One region of the Metabacillus flavus genome, then DNA from elsewhere that is predicted to be linked to it. Evidence: a T-box and tRNA genes for the amino acid it is inferred to sense, from the RefSeq annotation. Region 1 holds a T-box; the other holds one or more tRNA genes.
What was found. The T-box of region 1 lies ahead of trpS (tryptophan--tRNA ligase). A T-box ahead of a tRNA ligase gene usually reads a tRNA of that ligase, here a tRNA-Trp.

Region 1 (3,386 bases):
GCAATCTTTGGTGGAACCGCCGAATTCATTGCTTTGTGGATGAAGAGTATGGGAGTGGAATGGCTGTTTTACGCCTATGTCGCTCTCTGTATTGCCATTAGTTTTTTTACTTATTGGAGGATGACAGAGTCATCAAAGGATTCCCATTTGGAATCAGAGCTGAAGGCGGAGAAAGTGGAGATTTCCGATTCTGGTCACTCGATGTAAACAAACGGTGATGCCTGGTCTCGCGGCCGGGCATCTTTTTGAGTTTTGGAACAGGGTCTTTTTGCTTTAGAGCCGTTTGGCATGCGGTTATCAGGAAATTGATAAGTGGAAAAAAGACCAAAAAAAAGTGCTTCCTCTCTTAGAATTTAGATTGGTTTTGGCTGATTTACGCTGCAGGATGCTTGCTTTCCGCGGGGCGGGCGGTGAGCCTCCGCGGCGCAAGCGCCTGTGGGGTCTCACCTGTCCCGCTGCTCCCGCAGGAGTCGCGCACCTTCCGCTCCAATCAGCCTAACCAGAATTGTTCTAAGTACCTATATAAAATTACACCCATGCGAATGCTTTCACAACGTCAAGGGGTTTCGATCATTTTCTATCAGTAAGACTTTTTAGACAGTCTCTTTTTTTCCTCAAACCTGCTCGTATAAAAAAAGCCCAGCTAGGCTGAGCTTCCTTCTAATTATTTGCGTTTTCTTCCTAATCCCATTGCATTTTCCATTTTCCGAAGCATTTTATTAGCTGCGCGATTCGCGCGTTCTGCTCCTTCATCAAGAATACGGTCAAGTTCATCGGATTCCATCAGCTCGTAATATCGCTCTTGAATCGGGGCAATCTCACCAACTACGACCTGAGCCAAATCTCCTTTGAAATCTCCATAGCCTTTTCCTTCATACTTCACTTCCAGCTCTTCAATCGTTAATCCTGTGAAAATAGAGTAAATGGAAAGGAGATTGGAAACCCCTGGTTTGTTTTCTTTGTCAAATTTTACAATGCCTTCTGAGTCAGTCACGGCACTTTTGATTTTCTTCTCAATCTGCTTAGGCTCATCAAGAAGGGTAATAAATGCCTTCTGATTCGGATCGGATTTGCTCATTTTCCTTAAAGGATCGGCTAAAGACATAATGCGTGCTCCTACTTTTGGAATTCTGACATCCGGTACCGTGAAAATATCATTGTACTTGCGGTTAAAGCGCTCAGCCAAGTCTCTGGTCAATTCAATGTGCTGCTTTTGATCTTCTCCAACCGGTACAAGATCAGTTCCATATAGAAGGATGTCTGCAGCCATCAATGGCGGATACGTTAGCAAACCGGCAGCAACTGCTTCTTTACCTGAAGACTTATCTTTAAATTGCGTCATGCGCTCAAGCTCGCCGATATACGCAACGCATTGAAGCATCCATCCGGCCTGAGCGTGCGCGGGCACCTCCGATTGGATAAACAGGGTCGCTTTTTCTGGATCCAGTCCGATTGCAACATACAGGGCTGCAAGGCTGCGGATGCTTTGGCGTAATTTCTCCTTATCCTGATGAACCGTGATTGCATGCTGATCGACGATGCAGAAATAGCTGTTGTAATCATTTTGAAGCTCGATAAATTGCTTCATGGCGCCGATGTAGTTGCCTAATGTTACGACTCCGCTCGGCTGAATGCCTGAAAAAATGGTTTTCACTGGAAACATCTCCTCTATTACATTAAATTACGGCTCTGTGTTAAGCCAATAAAAAAAGGCCCACTCATCCCTGAAGAAGGGACGAATGAACCGTGGTGCCACCCTGATTGCTCTCCGATCCAACGGAAAGCCGCTTAAAATCCTTTAACGCAGGACATACGGCATTGCCTAATTCTATTTCGGCATGCGGCTCAAAAGTCCATTCCACGAAGTTCAATGCCTGATTTCCAGCAGCCTCAGGCTCTCTGCAAATGAATAATCCGTGTACTACTCTTTATCATAGCCGGTACATTTAACTGATACATATTATAAAAAAGAAATGCTTTTCGTGCAACTATACATAGTATAGGCCAAGCCCGATCATCATTAAACCTAATAAGGCCAAACTGGCAAACAGGAGAGGGGAAACGGAAAAGGAAACGAGCTCGGAAAATGGACGCATGCTCTGCGCTTCTTCTTTATCCATATCTTTCCCGTTAATTTTAAACGTCCTTCTCATCCCATAAGTAGCAGCATCGAAAAATCCGCTCTGCGCAACCGTCCCGAATAAAGAAGCGAACAGTAGAAAGCCGCCAACAATAAAAGAGGAATTAATAAAACCAAGAAGAGTCAGCTCTCTATAGTATAGAAAACATCCAATGAGGGAAATGGCCAATCCACCCAGGAAAATAAAGACGCTTTTTTTCAACTGGAATCACCGCTTTCTAATGAATAATACTAGTATAACCATAATATTTCGTGTGAGGTTCATTATATTTGAAAAGTAGCACACACATTTATATCCCTATATTTTACCATTATGCATAGGGAATCTTACACTCTCTTTACATAAACATTAATTATTTTTTACAGACACCCTGCTTGTCAAGGCTAAGCTAGCAACTTTTTAAAAATTCTCTGAAATATAAAACGAAACAACTAGGTACAAAGAACTATTTTTATAGGCCTGAATTATTAGTATTATTGCATTTGTGTAAATTTTTTTAAAAAAACACATGTACAAATATTTAAAAGCTTGTATAATAATCCTTGTAAGAATTATCAGAAAATAAAAGGGGGTCAAACAAGTGAAAAATTCTAAATTTTCACTTCTAGTAGTACTTACTTTAGTCCTTAGTTTGTTCTTGACTGCTTGCTACGGCGGCAACAAAAACGAATCAAGCACTACGCCTAAGGATAACGGTAATGGCGAAAAAGCAGAAACACCATCTGTACCACAAGAACTTAAAGTTTTTGAAAGTGCTGAGCTTCCGTCCATGGACAGCGTTATGGCTGAGGATGCAGCAAGCTTCGAAATCATCAATAACGTTAATGAAGGACTTTACCGCTTGGATAAAGACCAACAGGCAATCCCGGCTGTTGCTAGTGAAGATCCAGCTGAAAGCGAAGATAAGCTAACTTACACTATTAAACTTAAAGATAACGCTAAATGGACAAACGGAGATCCTGTAACAGCAAACGATTTCGTTTTTGCATGGCAGCGCGCTCTTGACCCTAAAACAGCTTCTCCTTACGGCCCATACATGATGATCGGCAAAATCGCTAATGCTGACAAGGTTTATGACCAATCTGCTAAACCTGAAGAGCTTGGTGTTAAAGCAATCGACGATCATACTCTTGAAGTAAAACTTGTAAAGCCTATCACTTATTTCAAAGAATTGATGGCATTCCCATCCTTCTACCCGCAAAACAAAAAATTTGTTGAAGAAAAAGGCGACAAATTTGGAACAAA
Region 2 (3,386 bases), 400 kb from region 1:
TATAGGTTACTAGTATGGAAGGCAAGGCAAATGGAGATTGTTAATGGAATGTTCATAAAAGCAAAAAGAAACCTTACAAAACGTAAGATTTCTTTTTAATTTAATCCCCAACAGCATCCTGCTGATTCAAAAGCACAATTTCATCTTCAAGCATTAAACAATCATGGGAATTCAAAAGTGAACCCTTCATATCTTCAGTCAGCCGATCCTTATCGTATCCACAAACAGAAAGCAAATCCATCTCATGCACAGTCTTTTGAGCGTTGACCTCATATGCATCAACCTCATCCTCAATATCCTGTAACTTTCCCCACTCAATATGAGCCCACGTCCGATAAGATTGCTCTGCATCAATAATTGGTTTCACAACCTCCAGAAAATAAGCCACAATGGTCGGCGTATTAAAATCCCCTCGGGAATAGTAAAAATCAAAATTATTCACAAAATGAACCCGGTCCAACTGAGTCCTCGTTAAAGAAGCTTTAACCAGTTCAAATAGCGAAGCAAACATTCGATCATTCTCAATGACAAAGACATGGTCTCCCTGCTCAACTCCTGAGAGAATGTAGGCAGCAGCATTCTTCAAATACGCCTGCGGCTCATCTATTAGGTACAAGATATGCCCGCTTTTATATTCATCTATTTTTTTCTTCATATCCTGAATGGATGTATTCAAGCAAAGGGCTCCTTAAAAAGCAAAGTGTATTCATTTTAATTCTTCCTACCATTCTAACATGTTTGCAAAGAAAAGAATTTAACGAAAGGAAGATTAGGTATATTAACTACATTTATAGAGAAAATGGCCTATGTGTAATTACGATAAGATTAAAGGAAATTTCTTGCTGAAAAAAAAAGACTCCAACGTAATCGTTGAAGTCTTTTTGTGATACCGGTGGCCGGGGTCGAACCGGCACTCCAGAGGAACACGATTTTGAGTCGTGCGCGTCTGCCAATTCCGCCACACCGGCATACAATTTGGAGGCGGCACCCGGATTCGAACCGGGGGTAAAGGAGTTGCAGTCCTCTGCCTTTCCTCTTGGCTATGCCGCCGTACATATGGAGCGGAAGACGGGATTCGAACCCGCGACCCCCACCTTGGCAAGGTGATGTTCTACCACTGAACTACTTCCGCATTTTTCCTCTGTATGTCATTCTATGCAAAAGGAAACGAATCATTTACTTTAAAATAAAAATGGCTGGGCTAGCTGGATTCGAACCAACGCATGACGGAGTCAAAGTCCGTTGCCTTACCGCTTGGCTATAGCCCATCTATGTATGTACTCATTATGTATGTTCATTATACAGCAGCCAATATCTAAAGACAAAAATATGGGGCGACTGATGGGAATCGAACCCACGAATGTCGGAACCACAATCCGATGCGTTAACCACTTCGCCACAACCGCCACATTATCAAATTATATTGGCAGGGGCAGTAGGAATCGAACCCACACCGGAGGTTTTGGAGACCTCTGTTCTACCGTTAAACTATGCCCCTATAAATGGTGGAGGGGGGCAGATTCGAACTGCCGAACCCTAAGGAGCGGATTTACAGTCCGCCGCGTTTAGCCACTTCGCTACCCCTCCACATCAGTGAAGACAGTGCCGGCAAGAGGACTTGAACCCCCAACCTACTGATTACAAGTCAGTTGCTCTACCAATTGAGCTACACCGGCATATAATATTTGTGATATGAACCGTTCCTGCTTGATAAGGTCGCCCAGATCTCAGGGTGTTTAGTCAAGAAGCTGCTCGATCTGTGCGCTGAAGTGATTCCAGGGAGCTTATTCGATCGTGCTCTACCAATTGAGCTACACCGGCATATTATCTAAGTTGATTATGGTGGCTTGGGACGGAATCGAACCGCCGACACATGGATTTTCAGTCCATTGCTCTACCGACTGAGCTACCAAGCCATTTTATTGTTTACGTCAGAACCAAAGTATTTCACTTGCACAATCGCCCAAATCTCAGAAAGCCTATTCAAGCAGCAGCTCGATTTGTGCGCTGATGTTTCGCTTCGCAGCTTATTCGAACGTGCTCTACCGACTGAGCTACCAAGCCATTAAGTTTCGGCTTCCACTAAGCTTCGAATCTCTTCGTCTGCTCCCTCGATCGCATCCTCACGTATTGATATACGCTCCTGTGCTCACTCAGTCGCTTCCTCGACCTTCTCGCTTATTGAAACCCTCTTACATTTTACTTAGATTTGATCGAAAAATCAAATGGCGGTCCGGACGGGACTCGAACCCGCGACCTCCTGCGTGACAGGCAGGCATTCTAACCAACTGAACTACCGGACCATTTTGGTTGCGGGGACAGGATTTGAACCTGCGACCTTCGGGTTATGAGCCCGACGAGCTACCAGACTGCTCCACCCCGCGATAATAAAAAGTATTAAGTTTAGCTATGCTCATAGACAGCGGACTGTCCTCGCCTCAGGAAGTAAAACCAAGCAGCAGCTCGGCGAGTACAACTCGAAGCTTTTTCACGGAAGCATTGCTCGTTGCTCCACCCCGCGGTAATAAAAGTTATTAAGTTAAAATGGTGGAGGATGACGGGATCGAACCGCCGACCCTCTGCTTGTAAGGCAGATGCTCTCCCAGCTGAGCTAATCCTCCATATAGTTTCGGTTTGTGATGAGCGGCGCACTTCGTTGTCGTGTTCGCTCTCTCGACTCCTAGAATTGCTTGCTCCTCCCAACCCTCTTGCAATCATTTTGTTGGGTGATTATAACACCTTTAACTTGCTGCTGATTAAAAACTGTTGGTGACCCGTACGGGATTCGAACCCGTGTTACCGCCGTGAAAGGGCGGTGTCTTAACCGCTTGACCAACGGGCCAGATATTATGGCGGAGAGCGGGGGATTCGAACCCCCGATACGCTTATGACGTATACACGATTTCCAATCGTGCTCCTTCGGCCACTCGGACAGCTCTCCATAATATGGCTCCGCAGGCAGGACTCGAACCTGCGACCGATCGGTTAACAGCCGATAGCTCTACCACTGAGCTACTGCGGAATACCTGCCTGGCAACGTCCTACTCTCACAGGGGGAAACCCCCAACTACCATTGGCGCTAAAGAGCTTAACTTCCGTGTTCGGTATGGGAACGGGTGTGACCTCTTTGCCATAGTTACCAGACAAATTTTAAAAGTGACAAGATTAATTATATAGTTTGAGGAGAAAAAATCAAGACTTTTTTTAATCTTTTTTGTTCACTCAAAACTAGATAACGATTGCTGCACGAGTAAAGCAGCCTTACTTGAATAAAGGTTAAGTCCTCGACCGATTAGTATTCGTCAGCTGCACGTGTCACCACGCTTCCACCTCGAACCTATCAACCTGATCATCTTTCAGGGGTCTTACTCTTGCGATGGGAAATC

Region 2: it encodes a tRNA-Trp, which carries the amino acid that the T-box ahead of trpS (tryptophan--tRNA ligase) is inferred to sense. The anticodon was not compared.

What each region holds. Positions count from the first base shown of each region.
Region 1 covers NZ_JAGVRK010000001.1:1,225,924-1,229,309, forward strand. Annotated here, with positions in the region: gene J9317_RS06340 (MFS transporter) at 1-207, shown strand, start outside; gene trpS (tryptophan--tRNA ligase) at 665-1,654, opposite strand; T-box leader at 1,729-1,944, opposite strand; gene J9317_RS06350 (DUF3899 domain-containing protein) at 1,989-2,342, opposite strand; gene J9317_RS06355 (peptide ABC transporter substrate-binding protein) at 2,722-3,386, shown strand, end outside.
Region 2 covers NZ_JAGVRK010000001.1:823,196-826,581, reverse strand. Annotated here, with positions in the region: gene J9317_RS04380 (MEDS domain-containing protein) at 101-676, opposite strand; tRNA gene J9317_RS04375 (tRNA-Leu) at 888-968, opposite strand; tRNA gene J9317_RS04370 (tRNA-Cys) at 977-1,050, opposite strand; tRNA gene J9317_RS04365 (tRNA-Gly) at 1,058-1,132, opposite strand; tRNA gene J9317_RS04360 (tRNA-Gln) at 1,194-1,268, opposite strand; tRNA gene J9317_RS04355 (tRNA-His) at 1,331-1,406, opposite strand; tRNA gene J9317_RS04350 (tRNA-Trp) at 1,425-1,498, opposite strand; tRNA gene J9317_RS04345 (tRNA-Tyr) at 1,504-1,587, opposite strand; tRNA gene J9317_RS04340 (tRNA-Thr) at 1,604-1,676, opposite strand; tRNA gene J9317_RS04335 (tRNA-Phe) at 1,841-1,916, opposite strand; tRNA gene J9317_RS04330 (tRNA-Asp) at 2,227-2,303, opposite strand; tRNA gene J9317_RS04325 (tRNA-Met) at 2,308-2,384, opposite strand; tRNA gene J9317_RS04320 (tRNA-Val) at 2,546-2,621, opposite strand; tRNA gene J9317_RS04315 (tRNA-Glu) at 2,768-2,842, opposite strand; tRNA gene J9317_RS04310 (tRNA-Ser) at 2,851-2,941, opposite strand; tRNA gene J9317_RS04305 (tRNA-Asn) at 2,948-3,022, opposite strand; rRNA gene rrf (5S ribosomal RNA) at 3,029-3,144, opposite strand; rRNA gene J9317_RS04295 (23S ribosomal RNA) at 3,273-3,386, opposite strand, start outside.